Regions from separate parts of the Priestia sp. SRI_019 genome, predicted to be linked through region 1. Evidence: a T-box and tRNA genes for the amino acid it is inferred to sense, from the RefSeq annotation. Region 1 holds a T-box; the other holds one or more tRNA genes.
The links. A T-box is a leader RNA that pairs with one kind of tRNA and senses whether it is charged. The one in region 1 lies ahead of leuS (leucine--tRNA ligase), so its partner is inferred to be a tRNA-Leu.

Region 1 (6,807 bases):
CTAGGAAAAGATTTTGATCCGGTAAAAGAATTAAAAGCACGAAACAGCAAGCGTGCACAGCCGGTTCGTTCGAAGCAAAAATAAGCGATAAAAAGGTGGTTTTGCATGATATTGTCATGTGAAATCACCTTTTTAAATAGTCAGCGAATTTCAAATAAATTGTCTATATGTAAAAGCATTGCGAACCCTTTAAGAAAAGACTAGAATGTACGTTGGCATTCGAATAGATAGGGGGGAGATCAATGCCCAAATCACTTTGGTTTTTGATTATTGGTATGCTTGTAAACGTAACGGGAGCTTCATTTTTATGGCCTCTCAATACAATTTATATAAATGAACATTTAGGAAAGTCGTTATCCGTCGCAGGAGTGGTTCTTATGCTGAATTCTGCGGCAAGCGTAGTAGGAAATTTGCTTGGAGGAACGCTTTTTGACAAAATTGGAGGATATAAATCCATTTTATCAGGGATTATTATTACTCTTATTGCATTAGTGGGACTCGTGTTTTTCCATGGTTGGCCTACATACGTTGTTCTCTTGGTTGTTGTAGGGTTTGGATCTGGTATTGTGTTTCCGTCTATGTATGCAATGGCAGGGTCCGTTTGGCCACAAGGCGGAAGAAAAGCATTTAATGCGATGTACGTTGCTCAAAATGCAGGAGTAGCTATTGGCGCCGCGGTAGGGGGCATTGTAGCGTCTTATTCATTTACGTATATTTTCTTAGCTAATACAATTTTATACGTTATTTTTCTGCTTATTGCTATTTTTTCATATCGTCATATTTCGGTTACCGTAGGACAAACGAATGTCCTTAATGAAGCAGGGAGCATTGGGCATAGAACGAAGCTGACTGCTCTTCTTATTTTATGTACGGGGTATGTTTTATGCTGGGTGGCGTATGTTCAGTGGCAAACAACGATTGCTACGCATACGCGTGAGCTGAATATACCTCTTTCCAGCTACAGTTTGCTTTGGACGATTAACGGGATTTTAATTGTAGTCGGTCAGCCTTTGATTGTACCCATCATTCAAAAAGTAGCAAAAACGTTAAAAGTACAGGTCCTAATTGGAACGGTTATTTTTGTGGCTTCTTTTGTTATCGTGGTGAATGCTACAACATTTCCGCAGTTTTTAACAGCAATGGTTGTGTTAACAATTGGAGAAATGTTCGTTTGGCCGGCCATTCCAGCTGTTGCAAGTCAGTTGGCTCCATCTGGAAAAGAAGGATTTTATCAAGGTGTAGTTAACAGCATGGCTACTGCAGGTAAAATGATTGGTCCTCTCTTTGGAGGCGTTATTTTCGATGCGTTTAATATGTCTACGCTGTGCTATTTATTAATTGGGCTATTGCTATTCAGCATGTGTACAACATGGATATACGATTATAAATTAAAAGAAAAACGTCAGCGTTCGTTAACCATCTCTAAATAAATAGAGATGGTTTTATTTTTGACTGCTTAATAAACGTAGGAATGTCTTCAGTATTCCTTTAATAATATAGTAAGGGTCGTGACAAGCAAAGAAAGGAGTATATACCTGTAAATATGTAAGCGTTTTCTAATTATATGACTTCATGGGGGGCTAAACATGCTTAGTATGATTGGATTAATTGGAGGATTATTGCTGCTCATTGTATTAACGATGAGAGGCATGAATTTATTTATAGCAGGTCCGCTCAGTGCTTTAGTTGTTGCGTTAACAAGCGGAATGCATTTATTTCCACAGCTTGTGAAAGAAGGAGAAGCAAATTTTGTTGGAAATTACATGTCTGGTTTCACAGGATTTATTGCGGCTTGGTATTTAATGTTTCTATTGGGGGCCGTCTTTGGAAAAGTAATGGAAGACAGCGGGGCCGCTGATAGTGTTTCCCGCTGGATTGTCAGTAAACTAGGAATGAAAAGAGCAGTATTGGCGATTGTACTTGCCTGTGCGGTCTTAACATACGGAGGAGTCAGTCTGTTTGTAGTAGCATTCTCTGTTTATCCAATGGCTTTAAGCTTATTCAAACAAGCCGATTTGCCGAGGCGGTTTATTCCTGCTGCTTTAGCATTTGGTTCGGTTACGTTTACGATGACCTCGGCTGGGTCGCCTGAAATCCAAAACTGGATTCCAATTGAATATTTAAAGACTAGTCCGTATGCAGGATGGGAAGTTAGTTTAGTTGTAGCGGTAGTGATGGCTGTATTCGGCTACTGGTGGTTAAAGCGCTTGATTTCAAAAGCAGTTAAAAATGGGGAGCGTTTTATATCACGCGAGAAAGATCCAGTAGTAACGGAAAATCAGTCTCTTCCTAATCCTTTATTAAGTTTGCTTCCGCTTGTGGTCGTGCTCATTATTTCTTTTGCACTTCATAAGCCCCTTCAGCAATCTGCGCTGATTGTTGCACTTTTAAGCGGCATCATTGTCACATACATTGTAAATCGAAAGCATTTTAAAGGATTTTGGAATGCAGCTTCAGAAGGAACGCTGGGTGCGTTAATTGCTATTGGGAATACAGCTGCTGTCGTAGGTTTTGGAGGGGTTGCTAAGGCTGTTCCCGCGTTTGGAGTGGCTGTAGATGCCATGACGCATATTCCAGGAAGTCCGTTGATTGGAGGAGCTATTGCCGTGAGTGTTATCGCAGGGATGACTGGTTCGGCTTCAGGAGGTCAGGCGATTGCTTTGCCAATTTTAGCGCCTCACTATCTAGATGCTGGTGTAAATCCAGAAGCTCTCCATCGCGTAGTAGCTATTTCCTCTGGAGTATTAGATTCCTTGCCTCATAATGGTTATGTCGTAACAACAATTAATTCTATTTGCGGAGAAACTCATAAAGATGCGTATGGATCAGTTGCAGCAATGACGGTGATTGTGCCGCTTGTTGGTCTTGTACTTGCGATCATCCTGTTTTCTTTTGGATTTGGCATTTAATAATAGCAGCTAAAGAAAGTAGGGACTGGGATAAAAGTATTTTAGGTGAAGGAAGATCCGAACGATGAATCGTTCGGATTTTTTCATGTTTATAGTGAACGTAGGTTTCATTTGTTTAGGTGCTTCTAGCTGCGGAGTGGAGGGCAAGACAAAGACTCCTGTAGGTGAGACCCCGCATGAGTGTAAGAAACGAGGAGGATCATCGGCTGCCAGAGGAAAGAGGAGCCTTGCACGGAAATCAACAGCGGTGTAACCAAGAAATTCATACTAGCGCATTTATCCCATTTGTTCGTTTTTAAATTGGATTGATTTAATTATGTCTCAATCCCTTTTTTGTTTGGCCGTGGATGTATGTTTTTGGGAGAAGTTGTTCATATATAAGAATAAAAGAGAGGATTTAGCAACAAAGCAGTGCTGCAGTGCAGAAACTTTTACAAAATCCCTTGAACAACTTGCAGTTTACGAACATATTATTTACAATACAAGGTAGTATGATGTAAAAACTATGATAAGGAATAGTAGTGAACGAAGCGAGCTAAGAGAGCTGACGGGTGGTGCGAGTCAGCAAACGAGCGTTCATGAACTCACCTTGGAGTTGTAAATGTGAAGTAAAGTAACATTTGCCGTCTATCCGCGTTAAGGAAAATGAGTGAGTACATAATTGTGCTAATTTGGGTGGTACCGCGGGAAGTTTATTCAACCTCTCGTCCCTTTGTTTGAGGGATGAGGGGTTTTTTAGTTTAATTAAATACAGCTGGAGCGTACAAGGAGGATTATGTATGGCTTTTAATCATGAAAAGATCGAACAAAAATGGCAAAAAGTTTGGGAAGAAAATAAAACATTTAGAACAACGGAAGATGAAGGAAAGCGTAAGTTTTACGCATTAGATATGTTCCCTTATCCATCTGGAGCGGGTTTACACGTTGGGCATCCAGAAGGTTATACAGCAACGGATATTTTATCTCGTATGAAGCGTATGCAAGGATACAATGTACTTCATCCAATGGGATGGGATGCATTCGGACTACCTGCTGAACAGTACGCATTGGATACAGGAAATGATCCGGCTGAGTTCACTGAACTTAACATTAATAATTTCCGTCGTCAAATCAAATCGTTAGGTTTCTCTTACGATTGGGAGCGTGAAATTAATACAACGGATCCTACCTACTACAAATGGACGCAGTGGATTTTCTTACAGCTATATAAAAAGGGCTTAGCTTATGTGGATGAAGTAGCTGTGAACTGGTGTCCTGCTTTAGGAACAGTGCTTGCAAACGAAGAAGTTATTGACGGCAAAAGTGAGCGTGGGGGACATCCGGTTGAGCGTCGTCCAATGAAGCAGTGGATGCTTAAAATCACAGCTTATGCAGATCGTTTACTAGAAGATTTAGATGAGCTTGATTGGCCAGAAAGTATTAAAGAAATGCAGCGCAACTGGATTGGCCGCTCTGAAGGAGCTCACGTACACTTCACAATCGATGGATACGAGGACACGTTTACCGTGTTTACAACGCGTCCTGACACGCTATTTGGGGCAACGTATGCCGTTTTAGCACCTGAACATCCGTTTGTAGAAAAAATTACAACAGCCGAACAAAAAGAAGCAGTAGAAACGTATTTAGATCAAATTAAAAGCAAAAGCGATTTAGAACGTACAGACTTAGCTAAAGACAAAACTGGCGTATTCACTGGTGCTTATGCAATTAACCCTGTAAACGGCGAGAGAATGCCAATTTGGATTGCTGACTATGTTCTAATGAGCTATGGCACCGGTGCAATTATGGCTGTTCCGGCTCACGATGAGCGTGATTATGAATTTGCGGTTAAATTTGAACTGCCGATTAAAGAAGTGGTAGCGGGCGGAGACGTTTCAAAAGAAGCTTATACAGGCGACGGCGAGCACGTTAATTCAGACTTCTTAAATGGTTTAGATAAAGAAGAAGCAATTTCAAATATGATTCAGTGGCTTCAAGCAAATGAAAAAGGTGAAAAACAAGTAACGTACCGTCTGCGTGACTGGTTATTCAGCCGTCAGCGCTACTGGGGTGAACCAATTCCTGTTATTCACTGGGAAGATGGCACAACAACGGCAGTTCCTGAAGATCAGCTTCCGCTTGTGTTACCAAAAACGACTGAAATCAAACCGTCAGGCACAGGTGAATCTCCGTTAGCAAACATTGATGACTGGGTGAACGTTGTAGATCCGGAAACAGGCAAAAAAGGGCGCCGCGAAACAAATACAATGCCTCAATGGGCAGGCAGCTGCTGGTATTACTTACGCTACATTGATCCAACAAACAGTGAAGCGTTAGCAGATGCAGATAAATTAAAAGAATGGTTACCGGTTGATATTTATATCGGTGGAGCTGAACACGCTGTTCTTCACTTATTATATGCTCGTTTCTGGCATAAGTTTTTATATGATATCGGCGTAGTTCCAACAAAAGAGCCGTTCCAAAAACTGTTTAACCAAGGTATGATTCTTGGAGAAAACAACGAAAAAATGAGTAAGTCAAAAGGTAACGTTGTAAACCCAGACGAAATCGTAGAAAGCCACGGTGCAGATACGCTTCGCCTTTACGAAATGTTTATGGGACCTTTAGATGCATCAATCGCTTGGTCAACAAAAGGGCTTGATGGTGCACGCCGTTTCTTAGATCGTGTATGGCGCTTACTTGTTAACGATAACGGTGAATTAAGCAGCAAGGTTCAAGAAAGCAATGACACTACGCTTGAACGCGTGTATCACCAAACGGTGAAAAAAGTAACGGAAGATTACGAAGGCCTCCGTTTTAATACAGGTATCTCTCAGCTTATGGTATTCATCAATGATGCATACAAAGTTGACGTGCTGCCAAAGCAATACGTAGAAGGATTTGTGAAGCTATTAGCACCAATTTGTCCTCATACGACTGAGGAATTATGGAGCAAACTAGGTCACGAAGATACAATTTCGTATGAGGCTTGGCCTGCGTTTGACGAAGCGAAACTTGTAGATGATGAAGTGGAAATTGTCGTTCAAATTAACGGTAAAGTACGTGCAAAAGTTAATGTACCTGCTGAGGCATCTCGTGAAGAGCTTCAAGATATTGCAATGGCTAATGAAGATGTTCAAGAGTTCATTGAAGGTAAGACAGTGCGCAAAGTGATTGCTGTGCCTGGTAAATTAGTAAACATCGTAGCTAATTAAGTATGGATGTAGAAGAGAACCCCTGACTAAAGAGCAGTCAGGGGTTCTGTTCTAGACCTAAGCGCCTGATGTCCGCCTTTCGGGTTTGACATCAGGTGCTTAGTCAAACCTTTAACTACGATTGGAAAAGCTTAGGCATCTTGCTGCTTAAGCTTTTCTTATTTAGTGGCATAAAGGTATTTGAATTTGCTACAATAGCGATAGCAAGCTGAATGAAAGAATAGAGAGGAATGACGAAGATGGAAGAAGTAAAAGTAATTACGCCTGAAGAACTTCAAAAACGCGTTGAAAATGGAGAAGAACTTCATTTAGTTGATGTGCGCGAAGATGAAGAAGTAGCAGAAGGAATGATTCCAACTGCTAAACACATTCGTATGAATGATATTCCAGCTAATGTGGATTATTTCGATAAAGACAAAGAATATATTTTCATTTGCCGTTCGGGCCGCCGCAGTGAAAACGTATGTTACTACCTTCAAGAACAAGGATATAAAGTAACAAATATGGTTGGCGGTATGTTAGAGTGGGAAGGAAAAACGGTTAATAAATAAAAAAGAGGCTGGGACAAAAGTATCTTAGCTGAAGTGAAAAATGAACCATTGATCAACACGTTTGATTAGTGGTTCATTTTTTTTGTTTCGTTTCTCCTAGCAGTTGATTGGAGGGTAAGGGGAAGACTCCTGCGGGAAAAGCAGAACAGGTGA
Region 2 (6,807 bases), on a different contig from region 1:
ATAATTAAAGCTACTACCATCGCTTCTAGCACGTCTGCTTTAATAAATGCTTCAAAAAAGGTGTGACTCTTACGATGTCCACTCCACCATGTTAAAAGTAAGGTGAGTGAAATCACAATAAGTAAAGGCACTAACAGATTCCAAGGCTTAGAAGGCAAATCCTTCGATACGCAAGGATGACAATCATGCCAATCTTTTTCGTCTTCTTTCTTGAGCTTCATAGGAGCTGTAGATGTTGAATGATGAAAAAAGCTTAAATAAATCCCTACTAAAATAATCACAATCGAAAAGAAATTATAAGGAATGCTTTGAATGAACAAAGAATAAGCGTCTTGTTTTATGCCTTGATGATCAATCGCCATTTGAATGATGGATACCATGTATCCTACAAATGCCGTTGCCACGGGAATTAAGACGATAACAGGAGTAGCAGTTGTTTCAATAACAAACCCTAGCTCTGCTGTCGTCATTTTCACTTTTTTCAGCAGCGCTCTCATGATGGGCGCGATTGTAACAAAACGAAATGTGGGAGCACTGAATGTTCCAATGGTTGAAACATAGGTTAAAATAAGGGCTTTTTTTCTTGTATCAATTCTTTCAGCAGCTGTTTCTACAAAACCTTTAACTCCTCCAGCCATCTTAATCATTCCGATAAGCCCTGAAAACGCGTATAAAAAGACGACGATTTCTATATTACTTTTATTTCTAAGAGCTTGTACAACATAGTGAAGTAGCTTTTCAACACCTCCGATAATCGAATGATCAATTAAATAAGCGCCTACTAATAAGCCTAAAAACAACCCTGGCAGCACTTGTTTCGTGAAAATAGCTATGGGAATAACAATTAAAAACGGTATAATCGAAAACCAACTAGATTCCATAGGACTCTCCCCTATCTTAAAAACCATATTAGATGTCTTCACGTATCGTTCATTAGCTTTTAATGTAACCCCAATATTGTGTGTGTATTCACGAAAGCAACACGTATAAGCAGTACTGCTTTAATAAAATATTTCTGATTACAAACAGCATAATAAAACTCTTTATTTCTACAACAAAAAAGCAGTTTGCACATGCAAACTGCTTTTGAAAAGAAGCGGAAGACGAAGTTCGAAATCGCGACCCCCACCTTGGCAAGGTGGTGTTCTACCACTGAACTACTTCCGCGCATATATGAAAGTAAAGATGCAGGTGAAGGGACTTGAACCCCCACGTCATAAGACACTAGATCCTAAGTCTAGCGCGTCTGCCAATTCCGCCACACCCGCGTGTGAATTAAAAGCTAACTCCAAAGTGGCAGGGGCAGTAGGAATCGAACCCACACTGACGGTTTTGGAGACCGTAGTTCTACCTTTAAACTATGCCCCTAGAAATGATTTCTTCAAAAGAACCTCGTTTATTAACGACGCTATATCATAATAAAAAATATATGGAATTTCGTCAATAGATCTTTTGATGAATCATAACTAGTACTAGCGGTTTTCAAAAAACTGTGAGGCATATCACAGCTTTTTACACATTACCTTCACCAGCTGCAGTCCTCTTTAATCTCCCCTATTTGTTTTTAGAGACTCTGCTGTAACAAAGTACTATACAAAATGTCTCCAAAATCTTGTAAAGACCGAAAGAATATGTAGGAGTGCAGATTTTACAGGAGGCACGTTTTTTTGAGAATCCGTATTAACATTCACAGGTTCTCCCTCATTCCCCACAAGCATACTGTGAGAAATTTTAGTTTCAATAGCCCCTGTTAACTCGGCTGCAAATTCTTCACTATCTATCATAACCATGGATTCAGTGTTTAAAAATGCAGATCGTGAATCTAAGTTAAAAGAACCAACTGCACTTAAACGCTGATCATAAACAACAGATTTCCCGTGAATTGAATAAGGCTTTTGATATTCATAAAGCTTCGAACCAGCTTTTATAACGCGATTCTTTACTCCCAAGTATGCAGAAAAAGCCATCGCATTTGGCGTGGATGTAATCGAATTAGTTAAAATAATTCTTTGCACTTTTGGTTTCACTCGCTTATCTATATACTGTTCCATCTCTTTTGTTGGTACGATATAAGGACTTTGAACAACAATGGATTTTTCAGCTTGTTGGGAAAGCTTAATAAATGTTTTCCATATAAAAGGACTTTTATTCATTCTTTGGATAGGATTTGTAATAAAAGAAACTTTTCTTGTAGGTATCGTTGATTCTCTCCATACAATATAAGGATGAACAAAAGGTTCGTTTGCTTTTTTGGCCTCTTCGTATTGATCTATCAACAATTTTTTTCCTGAAAGACCGCGAAATTGTTTAGTTTTGTTGAGCTTTGGAAAAGCTTTGCGTGTATACGGATGAGTCCATAATTTCTCTACATACTTCTCCATCGAGAGAATGGCACTATGACTTTCTTGCTTTGTGTTATAAATCAGCACATCACGGTCATAGACAAAATTTTTATTTGGTTGACTGGCCAAGTATTTATCTCCAATGTTTCGTCCTCCACTAATACCTAATTGGCCATCGACTACTATTATTTTATCGTGAAGACGATTATGCCATGTCCAAGGTTTAAAAATAATAAAGGGCTCATAGTACTTTAATTCAATATTATTGTGGAAAGCTAGAGCATACAGAACATTTTTTCTCTTGCCTTTTAACCCATGAGAGATCCCGTCTAACAGCACTCGAATACGTATACCTCGATCCGCAGCTTCGAATAAAGCGCCCATAAGTAAATCCGAAGAACGACCTTTACCGATGGAAAAGTACGCAATATCGATTGTATGCCTCGCTTCTTGAATCATCTGCATCCGAACAAGTCCTGAAAAATAACCATTTTCTAAAAGCATAACTCGGTCTGTGGATTCTTTCTTCCCGTAAAAATTCTCAGTATTCATTACTTTTAAGTCTTTTCCCTTGTGCAAAGGGACATAAAACAGTACCACTGCAGTTACGAATACATATATGAAGTACAATACGACAATCATTATTAGTATATTTATTAGCATGTTTCCTGTCACAATCCCTTCCCATTCTTATTCTTCTGTTTTTATTAGGATTCTTACTTTTTTAACTTCTATACCTTTTAAAATAAGAATGGAATGATGGATTATTTATTACACCACTGTTGATTTCCGTGCCAGTCTTCGCCTTTCCCTCCAAACAATAGCTAGAAGCAATTATATAGATGAAACCTACGTTCATACTACCAATAAAAAAAGCAGAAGTTGATTATCTTCTGCTTTTACAATTTATACTCTCTATTGTGAACCTGCCTAAGTAAAACAGCGGCTCTTTTATTGATTAAGGTCGTTCTCCATATCTTTTATATCTTGCTGAAACTCTGTTAAACGCTGACGCTGTGTTTCAGAAGCATTTTCAAGCGCATTCTCAATTTGCTGAGAGGCTTCATTCACTTCACCTATCGCTTGCTTCGCTTCATGGCCGTACGATGCATCATTTTTAGCTTCATTTGCTTGTTCATATGCATCTACTGCTTCTTTATGCCCCTGCTGCGCTGCTTGAAACGATTGTTGTTTATCTTTATTATATGGGTATTTTTTCATCATAGTGCTCCTTTCCATTTGTTCACTCTTTAGTGTGGCATTTTTCTACTTATTCATACGATGCTTCAATAGGTTAAGGCTAAGTGAATATTCCTCATAACAAATCCCTCAATCATTTAAGAGCCCTAGAAAATATCTTCTGTCTCCTGAAATATTTTCTATATTTTACAGAAATGTATAATCACTTTCTTTAGCGGACATCATACGAATAGCTTATCTGAACGAAAAAATGTATTGGGGTTGACTGCATGCACTTGTTTCTTTCCTTTTTGATCATTTGTGCAGGGATTATATGGATGGAAATAAAAAGATTACCTCAACACTCCCATAAAAAGGAACGGAACATTTTTATTGTGTTCATGACAGTCAGTATCATAATAGCTCTTGCAAAAATCTTTCGGCTGCCTCTACCGAACCCTTCTGATTGGGTAGAAGGAATGTTTCGACCTTTAAGTCACTTATTATTCCGTTGGATCACTTAATTAGTGTATATGGCAAAAGGATGTGCTCATTTTGCTTAATGAAATCAATATTTCAGCTGCGCAGTTTCGCAAATTAGTAACTTTGTATAGCATCGGAAGCACCATTATTGTTGTACCTGCCGCTATTACAGCTGATGCTCATCAAGATGCCTGGATTGCCGCACTCTTCGGTGTAGCATCAGGCATTGGCTTAGTTTTGCTTTTTACCTCACTAGGAAAAATGTTTCCAACGCTTACGCTGATGGAAATGAACGAAAAAATTTTAGGCAAACTATTTGGAAAGATTGTTTCTGCTGTTTTTGTGTTATCCAATTTATTTATCAGCAGTCAAGTTCTTTACTATGTAGGGAATTTTCTCACTACACAAATTCTTCCCTACACGCCGCTTACAGCCATTCACATTGCATTTATGGGTGTGGTCATCGTAGGAGTACGCCTAGGAATAGAAGTTATTGCACGAAGTGCCGAGATTTTATTTCCTTGGTTTGTCGGATTATTCGGACTTCTCATTTTGTCTATGATCCCTCAAATTAAAATAGAGCATATTCAGCCTGTGTTCGAAATCCATCCAAAAGCTTTTATTCGGGCTGTTTTAACGTTTTTAAGCATGAGTTCTTTGACTTACACTATTCTGCTTATGATTTTTCCTTCCCATACACCAGACACGAAAAAGGCCACTCAATCCTTTTATATAGGTAATATAGCCGGTGGACTAGTGATGGTTACGTTAATCTTACTCGGAATTCTAGTACTTGGTCCTTATTACTCCCAAATCACCATGTTTCCAAGCTATGAATTAGGAAGAAGAATTGATGTAGGAAACTTTCTTCAAGGAATTGAAGTAGTCATTGCTATTTTGTGGTTTATTACTCTCTTTTTTAAACTTTGCATTTACTTTTACGCTACTCTTTTGGGGTTTGCCAATGTATTTCATATAAAGGACTACAAGCTATTTTCTTTTCCAGTCGCGCTCATTATGATTACCCTTTCCCTTATTGTGTATCCAAACGTTTCTTATCAAAAGGATTGGGATACAAAAACGTGGATTCCCTACAGCTTACTTGTAGGCATCTTATATCCACTTTTCCTTTTAATTGCAGGGTTTATTCAAAATAAAAAGCGGCGTTCTAGCAATGGATAAAAACTCACAAACCTTTAATAAAGAATGCACCTTCAGTATAAGTAATTATTTTTCAGGAAAATATAACATTAATTATTCATGTATAGGAGCTAGTGTATGCTAGGGGTATTGGGGTTGCTTATTGTTTGCACGCTCGTCATTTGGTTTGAAGTACCTAAACTACGGCAAAAAAAAGCAAAGAAAGAACTGTGGCTATTCTATACAGTTCTTGCAATCGGAATGGTCGTAAGCATCTGTAAAGCACTTGGTTTAAATGTTCCAAATCCTTCTGATTTATCAGCTGCTATCTTCAAGCCAATCAGCATATTTTTACTTCATTTATTATCTTAAGACGTTAAGACGAGGAAGTGAATACAGTGAAACCTGTAGTTAAAATTTCAACGATTCAATTTTGCATGCTCGTTATGCTTTATACAATTGGAAGCACAATTGTTATTGCTCCAGCAGCTATGACTGTAGATTCTAAACAAACCGCTTGGATTCCAGCTATCCTTGGAGCAGTATGCGGATTTGTATTAGTGAAAGTATATATAGCTCTAGGACTTTTATTTAAAGATAAAAATCTGATAGAAATCAATGAAGCAGTGTTTGGAAAATATCTAGGAAAAGGTGTATCTTGTTTATTTGTCACGTCTACTGTCATAACATGCAGCCGCATTGTATACTACGTGGGGAGTTTTTTAAATACACATATTATGATGGAAACTCCGCTGATTGCTATTCACATTATTTTTATGCTTGTGGTTGTGTTCGGCGCAAGACTCGGACTAGAAACCATCGCACGCTGCTGTGAAATATTTTTCCCTTGGTTTATTGGCCTTCTCGGAATTTTCATCTTCTCACTGACTCCTCAAATGAAAGTAGAAAACCTTATGCCTTTATTAGATATTCACTTAAAGCCGCTGACTCATTCAGTTTTCACCTTTCTTAGCATCACTTATTTTACTTTTGCTCCTTTAATGATGGTATTTCCTCTTCATTTAAGAAAACCTGAAAAAGGTGCTAAAGCTTTAATGAGCGGAAGTCTGTTAGGTGGATTTATTATGGTAGCGATCATTCTCTTTTGTATAATGGTTATTGGCTCTTATCATTCTTCAACTACCATGTTTCCTGTATACGAAATGGCTAAGCGAATTGAACTGGGGAATTTTTTGCAAGGAATTGAAGTAATTATTGCTATTATATGGTTTCTTACTCTTTTCTTTAAAGTTTCTCTCTATTTTCATGCTTCTATCGCTGGGCTTTGCCACATTTTTAACGTTAACGAAACTCGATTTCTAACGTTACCGATGGGGTTAATCGTTACAACTTTTTCTATTATCGTTTATCCAACTATTATCTATCAAAAAACATGGTTAGCCGAAACGTGGATTCCCTATAGTTTTTTCGTAGGAGCTTTTTATCCTTTTATTCTCCTTACTATAGGCTGGATCCGCTTTAGACCTGCTAAAATAAAAAAGATAATAAAATCCACATAAAAAAGCAGGTAGTCACCTGCTTTTTTATGCTTGAAGCGCTTGAAGTCCTGCTTGGTTTAAGAAATGCCAAGGCTTATTAAAATGCGGCTGAAAGAAAAAGTCCATAAAGCCAAGCTCATCAATCGTCATTTCCTGCTGTACAC

Region 2: it has a tRNA-Leu gene. The T-box ahead of leuS (leucine--tRNA ligase) is inferred to sense a tRNA for this amino acid. The anticodon was not compared.

Annotation. Positions count from the first base shown of each region.
Region 1 covers NZ_JBYCZN010000001.1:46,560-53,366, forward strand. The annotation lists gene AC2YJL_RS00250 (hypothetical protein) at 1-84, shown strand, start outside; gene AC2YJL_RS00255 (MDR family MFS transporter) at 243-1,430, shown strand; gene AC2YJL_RS00260 (GntP family permease) at 1,587-2,909, shown strand; gene AC2YJL_RS00265 (hypothetical protein) at 2,974-3,162, shown strand; T-box leader at 3,406-3,624, shown strand; gene leuS (leucine--tRNA ligase) at 3,689-6,103, shown strand; gene AC2YJL_RS00275 (rhodanese-like domain-containing protein) at 6,343-6,654, shown strand.
Region 2 covers NZ_JBYCZN010000002.1:547,685-554,491, forward strand. The annotation lists gene AC2YJL_RS13075 (Na+/H+ antiporter NhaC family protein) at 1-881, opposite strand, end outside; tRNA gene AC2YJL_RS13080 (tRNA-Gly) at 1,096-1,167, opposite strand; tRNA gene AC2YJL_RS13085 (tRNA-Leu) at 1,187-1,268, opposite strand; tRNA gene AC2YJL_RS13090 (tRNA-Trp) at 1,295-1,368, opposite strand; gene AC2YJL_RS13095 (phospholipase D-like domain-containing protein) at 1,590-2,984, opposite strand; gene AC2YJL_RS13100 (hypothetical protein) at 3,294-3,563, opposite strand; gene AC2YJL_RS13105 (GerAB/ArcD/ProY family transporter) at 4,068-5,186, shown strand; gene AC2YJL_RS13110 (hypothetical protein) at 5,283-5,516, shown strand; gene AC2YJL_RS13115 (GerAB/ArcD/ProY family transporter) at 5,543-6,664, shown strand; gene AC2YJL_RS13120 (FAD-dependent oxidoreductase) at 6,689-6,807, opposite strand, start outside.